Regions from separate parts of the Antricoccus suffuscus genome, predicted to be linked through region 2. Evidence: riboswitches for the same ligand, from Rfam matches in the RefSeq annotation. Region 2 holds a riboswitch; the other holds the start of a gene.
The links. A riboswitch is a leader RNA that binds a small molecule or an ion and turns the genes downstream of it on or off. The one in region 2 is predicted to bind thiamine pyrophosphate.
Positions count from the first base shown of each region.

Region 1: linked by a shared signal. The riboswitch ahead of CLV47_RS01890 (ECF transporter S component) and the one ahead of thiM (hydroxyethylthiazole kinase) in region 2 are both predicted to bind thiamine pyrophosphate.

Region 1 covers NZ_PVUE01000001.1:382,594-389,762, reverse strand. The annotation lists gene CLV47_RS01900 (cation:proton antiporter) at 1-375, shown strand, start outside; gene CLV47_RS01895 (PP2C family protein-serine/threonine phosphatase) at 482-1,303, shown strand; TPP riboswitch at 1,376-1,477, shown strand; gene CLV47_RS01890 (ECF transporter S component) at 1,546-2,178, shown strand; gene CLV47_RS01885 (ABC transporter ATP-binding protein) at 2,175-3,650, shown strand; gene CLV47_RS01880 (energy-coupling factor transporter transmembrane component T family protein) at 3,650-4,495, shown strand; gene CLV47_RS01875 (hypothetical protein) at 4,492-5,085, opposite strand; gene CLV47_RS01870 (adenosine deaminase) at 5,215-6,246, shown strand; gene CLV47_RS01865 (MFS transporter) at 6,248-7,169, shown strand, end outside.
Region 2 covers NZ_PVUE01000007.1:1,573-8,741, reverse strand. The annotation lists gene CLV47_RS09750 (TIGR03617 family F420-dependent LLM class oxidoreductase) at 1-671, opposite strand, end outside; gene CLV47_RS09745 (MBL fold metallo-hydrolase) at 735-1,631, opposite strand; TPP riboswitch at 1,730-1,824, shown strand; gene thiM (hydroxyethylthiazole kinase) at 1,818-2,627, shown strand; gene thiE (thiamine phosphate synthase) at 2,624-3,277, shown strand; gene CLV47_RS09730 (bifunctional hydroxymethylpyrimidine kinase/phosphomethylpyrimidine kinase) at 3,274-4,779, shown strand; gene CLV47_RS09725 (histidine phosphatase family protein) at 4,780-5,406, opposite strand; gene CLV47_RS09720 (CaiB/BaiF CoA-transferase family protein) at 5,569-7,169, shown strand, end outside.

The sequences.
Region 1 (7,169 bases), on a different contig from region 2:
CGCCACGAAGCGATGGCGGGCGCCAGCGAGATCGCCCACGCGGCACTGGACCAACACCACCTCCCCGCGCCCGCGCGGTTGCTCGTCGAACGCTGGCTTAAAGCCCGCGGCGCCGAGGCGAGTGTTGCCGAGGCCGACCGCGACCTCTACCTGCAGTACCAGGACACGATCAACCACGTACGGCGCGACATCATCGCATCCGAGCGCGCGACGTACATCCGGTTGCGCAACAACGGCAAGTTGTCCGAAGGGAGCTACCAGCAGATCGAGCGGGATCTGGATCTGGAGGAATCCGGGTTGATCCGCCGGCATAACCGCCGCGGACATCAGAACACGCTGATAGCCGAAGGCACCGATGATGAGACCGATCATTAGCATCCGCGTCACCTTGGCGTACGCACGTTGCGACGTACCCCGCCCGATCGCCACTGATGGGTAAGATTGACCAGCACCAGATCAGCCGATGAGGGGTGAGCACCCGATGTCATATGCCATCAACGCGACGGCGCGCACGCACCCAGGGCTGAAACGCGGAAACAACGAAGACTCCTACCACGTAGGCAATCGACTCATCGTCGTCGCCGACGGGATGGGCGGACACGAAGCCGGTGAGGTCGCGTCGGCGATCACCGCTGAGCATTTCGCCGACATCGACGAACACACCGTCGACCCGCGCCTCTACACAACATTGGCGGCCGCGATCGATGAGAGCAGCAAGGCGATTGCGGCCGCGGTCGAGACAAGCCCCGAACTGGCCGGGATGGGTACGACGGCCACCGCGATATTGTTCGGCGACCGGCGGATCGTGGTGGCCAACGTCGGCGACTCGCGGGCGTACGTCTACCAGCGGAGTCGTTCTCGGTTGACGCAACTGACCAGCGACGACTCGTTCGTGCAGATGTTGGTCGATTCCGGCGAGATCACGGCGCAGGAAGCACATGACCATCCCTATCGCAGCGTCATCGTCAAATCGGTCGACGGCAGCAAGGTCAAGCCCCGTTTCACGACGCTGGTGCGGATGCACGGCGATCGTTATCTCGTGTGCAGCGACGGCCTCACCGACTACGTCGATATCGACGACATCACCACGGCCCTCGATCTTGAGGACATCGACGCCGCGGCGGACAAGCTCATCGCGCTCACCCTCGCCGCGGGCGCGCCGGACAACGTGACGGTGATCCTCGCGGACATCGTCGAAACCGCGGAGACCGGACAACACGCGCCGCCCGAGGCGTACCCGCGCACCGAACCAATCAAGATCGACCACGGTCGGTATCCACCGACGGTCACGCAGCACGCCTGACCCAGCCACGCCAGGCTCACCCCGGCGCCACCATCGACGCCGCCTGCCCTACAGTTGGACCTGTAACACTCCTAAGTACGACAGGGGAGCGCACAGCGCTGAGAGTGCGGGCAACCGCAGACCCTCACACCTGATCTGGGTAATGCCAGCGCAGGGAGTCGAACGCCGCGGGCGATTCGAAAGGATGAGCCACGGCGAGACGTGCCGCTTTTCTGTCCTTGAACCAGAGGGCAGGGATCAACGTGACAAGTACCAAACCAACGCGCGCAAGTAGTACGCCGACCAAGGCCCGCGCATCGACCGCATTTTCGCGATGGCGGACCTCCGACATTCTGATCACCGCCGTCATCGGCGTCGTCTTCGGCGTCGTCTTCTGGGGCTGGAACACCATCAGCCCCGCATTCGACAAACTCTTCGCCGGATCTCCGTGGGGCGGCCTGATCGTCGGCGTCTGGCTGCTGCCCGGCGTACTCGCGCCCCTGGTGACGAAGCGCGCCGGCTCGGGGATCCTGGCCGAGTCGCTCGCCGCACTCGTCTCGGTCCTCTTCGGCGCGCCATGGTCGGGCGGCTCGATCCTGTTGTACGGCGTCATCCAGGGAATCGGCGCCGAAGTCGGGTACGCCGTCGTCCTCTACCGCATCTGGAAGCCACTGGTCGTCTTCCTCTCCGGCGCCACGGCGGGAATCGCGTCCGGGCTCCTAGACGTCACGACGTACTACCCGGAGTTCGCGACCGGCTGGAAAGTCGTGCACGTAGTAGCGACGACCATCGGCGCATTGGTCGTGTGCGGCCTCGCGAGTCTGGCTCTGCACAAGGCTTTGCAAGCGTCCGGCGCGCTGCCGGCCCGGCGTGAGCAGAGGCGCATACCTGCGTGAGCCCGCACCCCGACCGGGGTCGGTCCCCCGCCCGGATTGAGGTGCGTGGGTTCGGCTTTCGGCATCTCGCGCGCCCGACCTGGGCGGTACGCGGCATCTCGTTCACCATCGAGCCCGGCGAACGAGTGCTCTTACTGGGCGCCTCCGGCGCCGGGAAGAGCACGCTGCTCAGCGCGATCGCCGGCCTGCTGGACTACGAGTCCGGCGATATCGAGGGTGAGATCCTGATCGACGGCCAACCACCGCGTCCTGGTGACGGCCGCTCGGGCATCGTCTTCCAAGACCCGGACGCGCAGATAGTCATGGGCAGGTGCGGTGACGAGGTCGCTTTCGGACTCGAAAACCACGGCGTACCAATGGACCACATCTGGCCGCGCGTCCACGACGCGCTCGCACAAGTCGACTTCAAGTACGACGTGACCCGCTCGACCCACTCGCTGTCCGGCGGCGAGCGCCAACGTCTCGTGCTAGCCGGCGTACTGGCGCTGCGACCGGGACTCCTGCTGCTTGACGAGCCGACGGCGAATCTCGACCCGGAAGGCACGGCAACCGTCGTCGGTGCGCTCGATCGACTGCGCCGCAGCAGGTCAAGCACGATCCTGATGATCGAGCACAAGGTCTCGGTGGCCCTGCCTATCGTCGACCGGGTGATCGTGATCGACTCGCAGGACGGGGTCATCGCCGACGGCACACCGGGCACGGTTATCGGCGCGCAGGCCACATCCCTTGCCGCACAAGGGGTCTGGATCGACGACTCCGCGCCAGTAGCACCAAGCTTCTGCAGCGCCGTTGGTGATGACCTGATGCACGCGGCAGCGCCACGCTATCGTCACTCGGCCGACGGGCCACTCTTGCCTCAGCCCGCCGACTTCACGTTGCGAGCAGGCACGACAACGGCACTCGTCGGACCGAACGGGTCCGGCAAATCGACGTTGGCGATGATGCTGTCGGGGCTCCGCGGCCCCAGTAGTGGGAGCGTGACCGCAACCGACGCCCTCGCGAATGCGGAGATTCGACGGAAACCCCTACACAAATGGAAAGCGTCGATACTAGTATCACGGATCGGTACCGTCTTCCAGAATCCAGAGCACCAGTTTTTGACGGGGACGCTGTCGGCCGAAATAGCCCTGGGCGCACAGCGGGCGGGCCGGCACGACGCTCAACGACGCGCCGAGGAACTACTCGAACGTCTCCATCTCACGCATCTCGCCGATGCCAACCCCTTCACACTCTCCGGGGGCGAGAAGCGACGCCTCTCGGTGGCGACCGCACTAGCGACGGCACCACGAGTCCTCGTGCTCGACGAGCCGACCTTCGGCCAGGACCGGCGTACCTGGGCGGAACTTCATCGGTTGTTGGCGCAGCAGCGTGACGACGGCGCCGCACTGCTGCTGGTAACTCACGACCACCTGCTGGTGGACACGCTCTCGGACGAGATTATCGGCCTGCGTCGTACCGAGGAGGTGCGCTGATGCCGCCTCCCGGACTCGTCGGCTTCGGTCAGGCCGCGCCGAAATCGCTGCTACGACGGTACAACCCGCTCGTGGGGATCTCGATCATCCTGGTCATCTCCCTGACTCTGCTGATCAACCTCGACCTGCGAGTCTCGCTCATCGTGCTCGCCGCCGAAATTCCACTGGTCGTGATGTCACGGATGACGCCGCGCCAGTGGTGGGCGCGCGGGTGGCCGATCGCGCTCGCCCTAGCCGTCGTCGTACTCACCAACCTGATCTTCTCGGCCGCCAGCGGCGGTACGACGTTGCTGCAGTGGGGTCCCCTCCACGTCACGTCCGGCTCACTCGGTGCCGCGTGCGCGGTCGCGGTCCGGCTGCTGGCAATGGCCCTACCGGGTGTCCTGTTCTTCGCGATCCTCGAACCGACCGACCTCGGCGACGCGCTCATCACGCACTGGCACACGTCGCCGCGATTCGCGATCGGCTCACTGGCCGCGGTGCGCATGATCCCGCTCATCTACGACGACTGGCAGCACATCAAGATGGCCCGTCGTACCCGTGGGATCTCCGGCGGCGCGAACCCGCTCAGGCACGCCCGGATGCTGACCGCCAGCTTGGTCGCGCTTCTCGTGTCGTCGGTACGCCGCGCCACCCGGCTCGCCACGGCGATGGATTCGCGCGGGTTCGACCCGGATCGCTCCAGCCCCTCGACCAGTTCAGGGGACGGGCGGCGACGCTCGCTTGCCCGCGAGTCATTCTGGCGCCGGCGCGACACGCTACTGGTCCTGGTGACCGTGATCGTCTGCGCCGGCGCGACGGCGTACAGCATCATCGGCGGTACGTTCCGGACGATTTTCGGCTAGTCCGTCTTAGGCTTTAGCCCGATCGCGGCCGTTGTACCGACGATAGAGATGGTCGAGGAGCCGTAACCATTCCCCGAGAAGGTGATCTGGCCGATCAGACTCTCACCTGAGCCGGTTTTGGTCTTGTCGCTGATCTCGTAGCCGGCCTTAGGCAGTTCGCTCATCCAGAAGTTATACGCCGCTTCAGGATCGGTCAGTGTCGCCAGACCGCTAACTTCGCCGCCCGTGCTGTAGGTCGAGATGTCTAAGCCATCGGGAACGGGGAATCCCTTTGGAAGCTCGGATTTTGTCACCGTGTCCCCGGCGCCACTCGACTTGTCGGACTTGGTTCCCTTGCTGTCGGAGGTCTTACTGGCGTCCGACTGCGCTGACTGAGTGGAGGTACCCGACTGGCCGCCGTCCCCAGCAGCCTGATTGTCGCCCGAACCGGACCTGCCGACCACGATGATGACGACCGCGATGGCGAGACCGACGACCGCAATCAGTCCCGCGAGCACCACGGGCAGTTTGTTTTTCGTCGCTGGAGGCTGGTCCTGATAGCCACCCTGATTCTGGTACGGCGACTGGCCTCCGTAGGGCGACTGGGTCATCTCGGCATCATTTCCTCGGTGTTCGGGTGTCAGCGACGGGACGGAACCCATCATCTCGTATCTCGAGTCCGACCACGCCACCGGAGTTGCGGTTCCGTTGATGGCTTGACGACAGGCGATAATTGGCGGATGACACAGTCGCCAGTCCCACCCGATATCGCCGCGTTCATCGCCAACCTGCCGAAGGCCGAGCTCCACGTACACCAGGTGGGCTCCGCATCACCGGCTACCGTCGCGAGCCTCGCCGCGCGACATCCAGGCACCGTGCCGTCGGACCCCGATGCACTCGCGGACTACTTCACGTTCACCGATTTCGGACACTTCATCGAGGTCTATCTGTCGGTAGTCGACCTCGTCCGCGAGCCGATCGACGTACGCGAGCTCACCTACGGCGTCGCGACCGATCTCGCAGCCCAAAACGTCCAGTACGCCGAACTCACCGTCACGCCGTACACCTCGGTCATCCGCGGAATCGATCCCGCAGCTTTCGTCGAGGCAATCGAAGACGCCCGCGTCGCCGCCGAACGCGACCTCGGTCTCACGCTGCGCTGGATCTTCGACATCCCAGGCGAATCCGGGATTGAAGCCGCGGAAGGCACACTTAAGGTCGCGCTTGAGCATGGCCCGTCGACGCTTGTCGGCTTCGGCCTCGGCGGCCCCGAGATCGGCGTACCGCGACCCCAGTTTGCGCCGTACTTCGACGCCGCCCGCGCGGCCGGGCTGCACTCGGTGCCGCATGCCGGCGAGTCGACCGGCGCACAGACGATCTGGGACGCGATCCACACCCTCGGCGCCGAACGAATCGGGCACGGCATCGCCGCGGCCACCGATCCGGAGCTGATGGCGTACCTCGCCGAGAACAACATCGCATTGGAGGTGTGCCCGACGTCCAACGTGGCGACCCGGTGTGTGCCGTCGATCGAGGAGCACCCATTGCCAGTGCTGGTCGCGGCCGGCGTACCGGTAACGATCAACAGCGACGATCCGCCGATGTTTGGTACGACGATCAACCGTGAGTACGAGATTGCGACCGAACTGCTCGGGCTGGACCGACACGGCATCGTCGACCTCGCCAAAGCGGCTGTGCACGCGTCGTTCATCGGCGAGGCCGACAAGTGGGCGTTGATCGACCAGATCGACGACACGGCAAGTCGGTCCTAGCTTGGCCCGGCAGGCGACCGACGGTGAGCTTCGGCGCGCGCTAGTTGCGCTAGCAGTCACCGAGATCGTCAGCTGGGGCGTCCTCTACTACTCGCTGCCCGTCGCGTCCGCGGCCATCTCGTCCGACACCGGCTGGTCGCGCACGACGATCGCTGCCATTTACTCCAGTTCGATCCTGCTGTCGGCGTTCATGGGGATCTGGATTGGGCGACTGCTGGACCGGATCGGTCCCCGGATCGTGATGTCGACCGGTTCGGTGATCGGCGCGGCGGGCCTCGTACTCTGCTCGCAGGCGCCGCACCTCGCCGTCTTCATCGTCGCGTGGCTCGTCATCGGCGTCGCTCAGTCCGCGACGCTCTATCCGCCGGCGTTCACGGCGCTCACCCGGTGGTACGGCGTACGTCGGGCCTGGCCGCTCACGATTCTCACGCTGGTTGCCGGGTTCGCCTCGACCGTCTTTGCTCCGCTCATTGCGCTGCTGCTGGACCATCTCGACTGGCGCCAGGCATATCTTGTGCTGGCGGCAATCGGTCTGATCATTACCCTTCCGCTGCACCTCGTGGCGTTGCGCGCGCCGTGGCCATCAACCCCGCGGGGTGCGACCGGCAAGACCGCCCTTGCCGTCGAACTCCGCGCGATCACCCACACCAAGCGGTTCCGCGCGCTCCAGGCGGCGACGATGGTCGCCGGGCTCGGCCTCTACTCGGTCACGCTTAACTTGATTCCGCTGCTCACCGCGCGTGGATTCAGTGATTCACTCGCCGCATTGACCTTCGGTCTGGTCGGTGCCGGACAGGTCGCCGGGCGACTTGTCTTCGCCCCGTTGAGCGGCAAAGGTACGCCGCGGGCTCGCATCTCCACGCAGATGATACTCACCGTCGTTGCACTAACTCTCGTCGCGACCATTCCCGGTCCGGTGGGGA
Region 2 (7,169 bases):
TCGAGTGACCTGCCCGACTTCTCGGCGCCAGCCCGCACCGCCGGAAGCATGACCTGTTCGATGTACGTCGGCGTACAGACCGGGTGCGGGCGGATGCCATCGGCGACCTCCCCCGCCACGCGGCACATGACTCTGTTGACCGAGGCCATGTGGATCGGGATGTGCGGATGCTCGATCGGTCCGGGGTTAAACAGCGGCACCATCAAGTTGAGGTTGTAATGCTCTCCGCTGACGTTGAGCGGCGTACCGTTCTGCCAGCAGTCCCAGACGGCGCGTACGGCGTGGATGTATTCGCGCATCCAGGGCGCCGGCGGTGACCAGGTCATGCCGTAACGCCGCTGGATATGACCGCGCACCTGAGTGCCGAGGCCCAGCACAAACCGGCCGCGGGAGAGCTTCTGCAGAGTCCATGCGCTAAGGGCAGTCACCGTGGGGCTGCGCGGAAACGCGATCGCGACCGCCGTCGTCAGCTGCAGTCTCGTCGTGGCTTGCGCCGCAAGTGCGAGGACCATGAACGGGTCGTCCTTGGTCTCCTCGAATGCGAGTCCGTGATAGCCGGCATCCTCCAACAGCTTCGCGCTTTGCCCGACCTGCGAAATGTCGAACGGTATCTCCGGGGCCCGCAACCCGGGATCGACCTTGCCAAGCGGAAGCAGCGTCTCGAGTCTCATATCGCACATCCTTCTCTCATGTCGAGCCGAATGCACGACTGCCGACCCTGACGTCGCGCAAAGTTAAACGGCGCGGAATCGCCCGGGCTCGACCTCCGCGACTCGCCCTTGGCCGATCAGCCGTTCGAGGTGCTGCTGAGCCGTGGACCGCTCGACTGGCGCAACATGGGCTCCTTCGACGTGCGGGCGGTAGACGAGCCGCCGCTCGGCGATCTCGTCAAAGTAGGCGGGCTCGCGGAGAAAAGCCAGCATTGTGTCATCGCGGCGCTGGACCACGCCCATGTATGCGTCGAGCCGACGCCGGAACTCACCGGCGCCGTCGATCACTCCCTTCTGGTGCGATGTGCCGTACCACTGTGCGTCGATATCGACGCAGCGTCGAGCCGACGCTTCGAAATCGGTGAGACTGCTGCCCACATCGGAATACAGCGGGCCGATCCCGGTCAGGTCGATATCACCCACAAACAAGAATCCGTCGGGCTCAATGAGAAACCCGCTATGGCCCGCGGTATGGCCGGGCAGGTGGATGACCGTGACGGTACGGCCGCCGAGGTCGAACACGGTCCCGTCCTCAAAGCCCTGCGCGTCCGGGATTCCTTCCACATGGAAGAAGTCGCGCATCTTGGCGACCGATGACTCGAACGAGTCCGGCGGTGTATCGAATCCGGTGATCAACGCTTCGGGCGATTGCAGCCGCTCACGGTCTCGATCATGCACGTGGACCGGGACATCATATTTGCCGACGCCAGCGATGTGGTCCTCATGCGCGTGAGTGATCAGTACCAGATCTGCCGGCGGCGCGCTGCCGACAAGCGACAGCGACGGATCGATGACTGCTGTTGTATCGGCACCAGGTATTAATAGCGAGTTGGCGAACGGATACGCGCCCGATTGCGCGCCAACCAGCACCGTCACCTCGCCGTACTGCTCAGTGATATAAGAGGTGTCCGTGTGAGTCATCGGGTTTGCCTTTCGCTGCAGTATTGCCTACGGCCCTGATCGCTGGTGAGTGCTCCGCGCCCATATCGCGCCTCGCCGACCGTATACAGTGGTTCATACCTTGTGACACGGGGTGCCCGCTCGCCGGGCTGAGAACAAACCCGTTGAACCTGATCTAGTTCGTGCTAGCGAAGGGATGTCGCGCATATGACGCGTACGCCGGAAGACCCCATCAGCTTTACCCAAACGGCCTTAAGCCGAGTGCGCGCCGATGCGCCGCTCGTCCAGTGCATCACCAACAGCGTCGTCGTCAACTTCACCGCCAACGCAATGCTCGCGCTGGGCGCATCTCCTGCCATGGCGGACATCCCACAGGAAGCAGGCGCGTTCGCCAGCATCGCGTCGGGCCTACTGATCAACCTCGGTACTCCGCGTGCCGAACAGCGGGAGGCGATGACCGAGGCAGCCGTGGCCGCCAATACGGCCGGTACGCCGTGGGTACTGGACCCGGTCGCCATCGGATCGATGCCCGTGCGCACGCCGTTCAGCTACCAACTTCGCGACCTTCGTCCAACAATCATCCGCGGCAACGCCTCCGAGGTCATCGCCCTCGCCGGCGATGGCGCCGGTGGCCGCGGCGTCGATGCGACCGATGACGTCGAGACTGCACTACCCGCTGCCACCGCGCTCGCAGCGCAGACGGGCAGCGTGGTCGCGGTCTCGGGGCCGGTGGACCTGGTCACCAACGGTACGTCGGCCGTGCGGATCGCCAACGGAAGTCCGCTGCTGACTCAGGTGACCGGTGGTGGCTGTGCGTTGGGCGCCGTAATGGCCGCGTTCGCCGCAGTGGATGAAGATCGACTGTCCACCACGATCGCAGCGATCATGGTTTACACGATTGCCGCGGAGCTTGCCGCCGAAAAAAGCACCGGGCCCGGTTCGTTCGCGGTCGGCTTTATCGATGCTCTGGCCGCGATCGACGGCGACGCGATCGCCCAGAGGGCGGCGATCTTGTGAAGGTCGACCTCTCCCTCTACTTGGTGACCGACTCGGCGCAGTCCCGTGCGCGTGGACGCGACATCGTCGACACGGTCTCGCTCGCCGTCGCCGGCGGAGTCACCGCCGTACAAATCCGCGAAAAAACCGCGTCGGACAAGGAGTTTCTGGACGTCGTGACGAGAGTAGCAGCGGCGCTGCCACCGACAGTCGCATTGTTTGTCAACGATCGCGTGGAGGTCTTCCTTGCAGCGCAGGCCCGCGGCATACGGGTGAGCGGCGTACACGTCGGGCAGTCTGACCAGACCGTGTCAGCGGTGCGGAGCGCCATCGGCGACGACGCCATAATCGGGCTCAGTGCTCGCACAGACGAGCAGCTAGCGGCCGCGGCGGCCGATCCAGCGCGCGTGGACTACGTCGGTATCGGCACGCTACACCCGACCAGCACCAAACCGGACGCACCCGACGCACTGGGCATCGAGGAGTTCGCCCGGCTGGCCAGTCTCATCGATTTGCCGGCCGTCGCGATTGGCGGGATCACGGCGTCAGATATGGCTTTGTTGCGGGCGAACGGCGCCGCGGGCGCGGCCGTCGTCTCGGCCATCTGCGCCGCCGAGGACCCCGAAGTGGCCGCTCGCGAGCTCTCTCAAAGGTGGAATGGCGCAGAATGAATACCGACAACCCGACATCGATTCCCCGCGTGCTCAGCATCGCCGGGACCGATCCCACCGGCGGGGCCGGCATACAAGCCGACCTCAAAAGCATCGCCGCCAACGGCGGTTACGGCATGGCCGTCGTCACCGCGCTGGTCGCCCAAAACACCACGGGAGTCCGGTCGGTGCACGTCCCACCCTCATCGTTCCTGACCGAGCAGCTCGACGCGGTGAGCGACGACGTGGCGATCGATGCGGTCAAGATCGGGATGCTCGGCAACGTCGAAATCATCGATACGGTCCGCGGATGGCTCGACAGGGCACGCCCGCCGATCGTCGTACTCGACCCGGTGATGGTTGCCACCAGTGGCGACCGGCTGCTCGATGCAGAAGCCGAGGCGGCGATGCGTGCGCTGCTGAGCCGGGTAGACCTCGTGACGCCCAATATCCCCGAGCTCGCCGTACTAGCGGAGGAGGACGCTGCGTTGACGTGGGAAGCGGTCCTAGCGCAAGCAACCCGTGTCTCGGCGGCGCATAGCGTGATCGTTCTGGCAAAAGGTGGGCACCTCGACGGTGATGCGGCACCAGACGCCCTCGTCGACGCGTCCGCGGCACTGTCCGGCCGGCGAACGGTCGTCGAATTCCCAGGGCGGCGCATCAAGACCAAACACACGCACGGCACAGGCTGCTCTCTGTCCTCAGCGCTGGCTACGGTGCAGCCGCAAACCGGCAACTGGGAGAAGTCCGTCGCACAAGTGAAAGCCTGGCTGACGGAGAGCATCGCGAACGGCGCCGGGCTGCACGTCGGCCACGGGCACGGGCCGGTCCATCACTTTGCCGGCATGTGGTCGCGCGGCGGAACGGTGACCAGATCGACCGCCGACGACGTAGCCAAGAAGTGGTGGACCGGGATTAGGTCCGTCCGAGACGGTATCGACGCACTTCCCTTCGTGCGCGGGCTGGGCGACGGCACGCTGGGGCACGACCAGTTTTCCTGGTACCTGGCACAAGACGCCCTGTATCTTCGTGACTACTCGCGAGTGCTGGCCCACGCCAGCGCACTCGCGGCCACTACCGACGAACAGACGTTCTGGGCAGCTAACGCGCATGGCGCGCTCGCGACCGAGCTACAGCTGCATGAAGGCTGGCTCGGGCCGGAGCACACATTCGACACGCCGCCAAGCGCGACCACAACGGCGTACCTCAACCACCTGCTGGCCTGCGCGGCTCGCGGCGACTACGCCGTACTCATCGCCGCGCTGCTCCCCTGCTTCTGGATCTATGACGACGTCGGTGCGCGGTTACATCCGTTGGCCACGCCCGGTCACCCATATCGGTCCTGGCTGCAGACCTACGCCGATCCGCAGTTCGCGGCACTCAGCAAGCAGGCGGTCGAGATCGTCACCGGGCTGGCGGCGCGCGCGGATATCGCTACGCAGCAGGCAATGTGGGAAGCGTTTCGCACGTCGGCCGACCACGAGCTCGCATTTTTCGCCGCGCCGCACGCTGCCGTTGAATAGCTACTCCTCGTCGGGGCGGACCGTCACGGGCGAGTCAGAGCAGCCCCAACCGTAGGCATACTGGTTGATCGCGATCGTGACCCGCCGGCCGCCACGAGTGGCGATCACCTTGGACAAGCCGGTGTAGTCGATCACGAACGGAAGGTACTGGTCAATTTTCAGGATGTGCCCGAGGTAGGCGTTGAGCACCCACGCGTGCGCGAAGACCGCGACGGTCTGCCGGCCGGGGTGCGCCGCGATGATCGACTCCATGCATGCGACGACACGTTCCTTGAACTTCCCGAAGTCCTCCATCTCCGGCGGCGCGCCCTGCTTCATCCGCTCCCATTTCGCCGGATCGGTCTTAGCCAAAATATGCACCGGCGTGTATTGCGATGACTTCGAGTCCGCCTCTACCAAACGAGCATCAAGCGTGACCTCGAGGTCACGCAGTTTGGCCAGAGGCGCTGCCGTCTGCTTAGCGCGTGCCATGGTGCTGGAGTAGATCGCGTCGATCGTCTCGTTGCTGAGGCCGTCGGCCAGCGCCTGCGCCTGCAGGTGCCCGTGTGGCGCGAGCTCCGGGTCGGCCGACCCGGAATCGACTTTTTGATGGACCGGGAGTGCATGACGAATAAGCAGAAGTTGCATGATGGTATTCAATCGCAGGGCGCATGCGTACGCCGCGGCACCCTGTCTACACCGCAGGATTGAGGCGCCGGCTTGCCACCGGCACTGATCGTGCGAGAGTGTCAGGTAGTCGTCGGGCATTCATGCATCCGTCGGCTGCGGCCCCAGTGAAAGGACACCTAAGTGGTAGCACCACTTGACGGCCTGCGCGTCGTCGACTTCTCGACCGGTATCGCCAGCGCAGCTACGACTATGCACCTCGCTGACTACGGCGCCGACGTCGTACGTGTCGAGCCTGCGGACGGGGCCGCACCTCGTGACAACCCTGGTTTCGCGACGTGGGATCGCAACAAGCGCCTCGTCGTAGTGGACCCGACTTCGGATGACGGCCGCGCGAATCTGGCCAAGCTCGTCGCCGGTGCCGACGTTTGCGTATCGGGCCGGTTGCCAGGTGAGGTCGTTGATCCTGCGTCCTTGAGCCAGTTGATCGACGACGCCGCCAACGACCGCCTAATCCGGGTCGAGATGCCAGCATTCCTGGGCGAATGCCCGTGGGCAGGCGGTCACGAGTCCAACGAGATGCTCAGCGCGGAACTCGGCGTATCGCTACGTCAGTCGTCGTTCGCCGATGGTCCGGTCGATCCCGTTTACACGCACATCCTTTACCTGCAGGGACTCTGGAGCGCCGCGTGCACCGTTGCGGCGCTGTCCGAACGCGCCGAGTCCGGCCGCGGACAAACGGTGACCGTCGGCGGAGCGCACGGCGCGACCATCGCCGGCTACGCCACGCTCATTATCGATCCGGCGCAGATCGCGGCCACACCACCGGCCGGGCCAGGCGGCCCGAATCCGACGTACACGAGGTACCAGTGCGGCGACGGCGAATGGCTGTTCCTCGGCGCGCTCACCGAGAAGTTCCAGCTCGCCGCGTTTGATGCGCTCGGTGTCTCCGACATCGTGACCGATCCGCGGCTTGGTGGCGACCTCGACGGGATGCTCCTGGTGGACAACCGGGAGTGGGTCCGCACCAAACTGGCCGACGTATTCGCCACTAAACCGCGCAGCGAATGGCTCGACACCCTCGAGCGGGTCGACGTACCGGCGGGGCCCTTGCAACTACGTGACGATTGGCTCGACCATCCGCAGGTCCGCGCGATCGGCATGCACGTCGAAGTCGACGACCCCGAGCGCGGAAAGGTCGTGATGCCCGGCGTACCAATGGTCCTCACCGAAAGCCCGGGAGCGGTGCGTACCCCCGCCCCCAACCGCGCCCAGGCCGAGGTCACCGTCGACTGGCCGTCACAGACACCGGCGGCCGCTAACGACGCGGCATCGGCCGGCCCGCTCGCCGGGCTGAAGGTGCTCAACCTGGGCACCGTGCTCGCCGGACCACTCGCTGGAAACCTACTTTGTGAACTCGGCGCCGACGTACTCAAGATCGAGCCACCGGCCGGCGATTCCTTCCGCGTCAAGGGCTTTGCCTACAACCGCGGCATGCGCTCGATCGCGCTCGACCTGCGTAATGAAGATGCCCTTGACGCCTTCTACGAGCTGGTCCGGTCCGCCGACGTAGTGATCGACAACTACCGCCCCGGCGTACTGCAGCGTTTGAAGATCGATCACGAGACACTCGCGAAGATCAACCCGGGCATCATCTGTTTGTCCTTCACCGGGTACGGCGAGGGTGGCCCGCTCAGCAACAAGCCCGGCTTCGATCCGATCTTGCAGGGCACTAGCGGCATGATGTCCGCGCAGGGCGGCGATAGCGAACCGGTTTTCCTCAC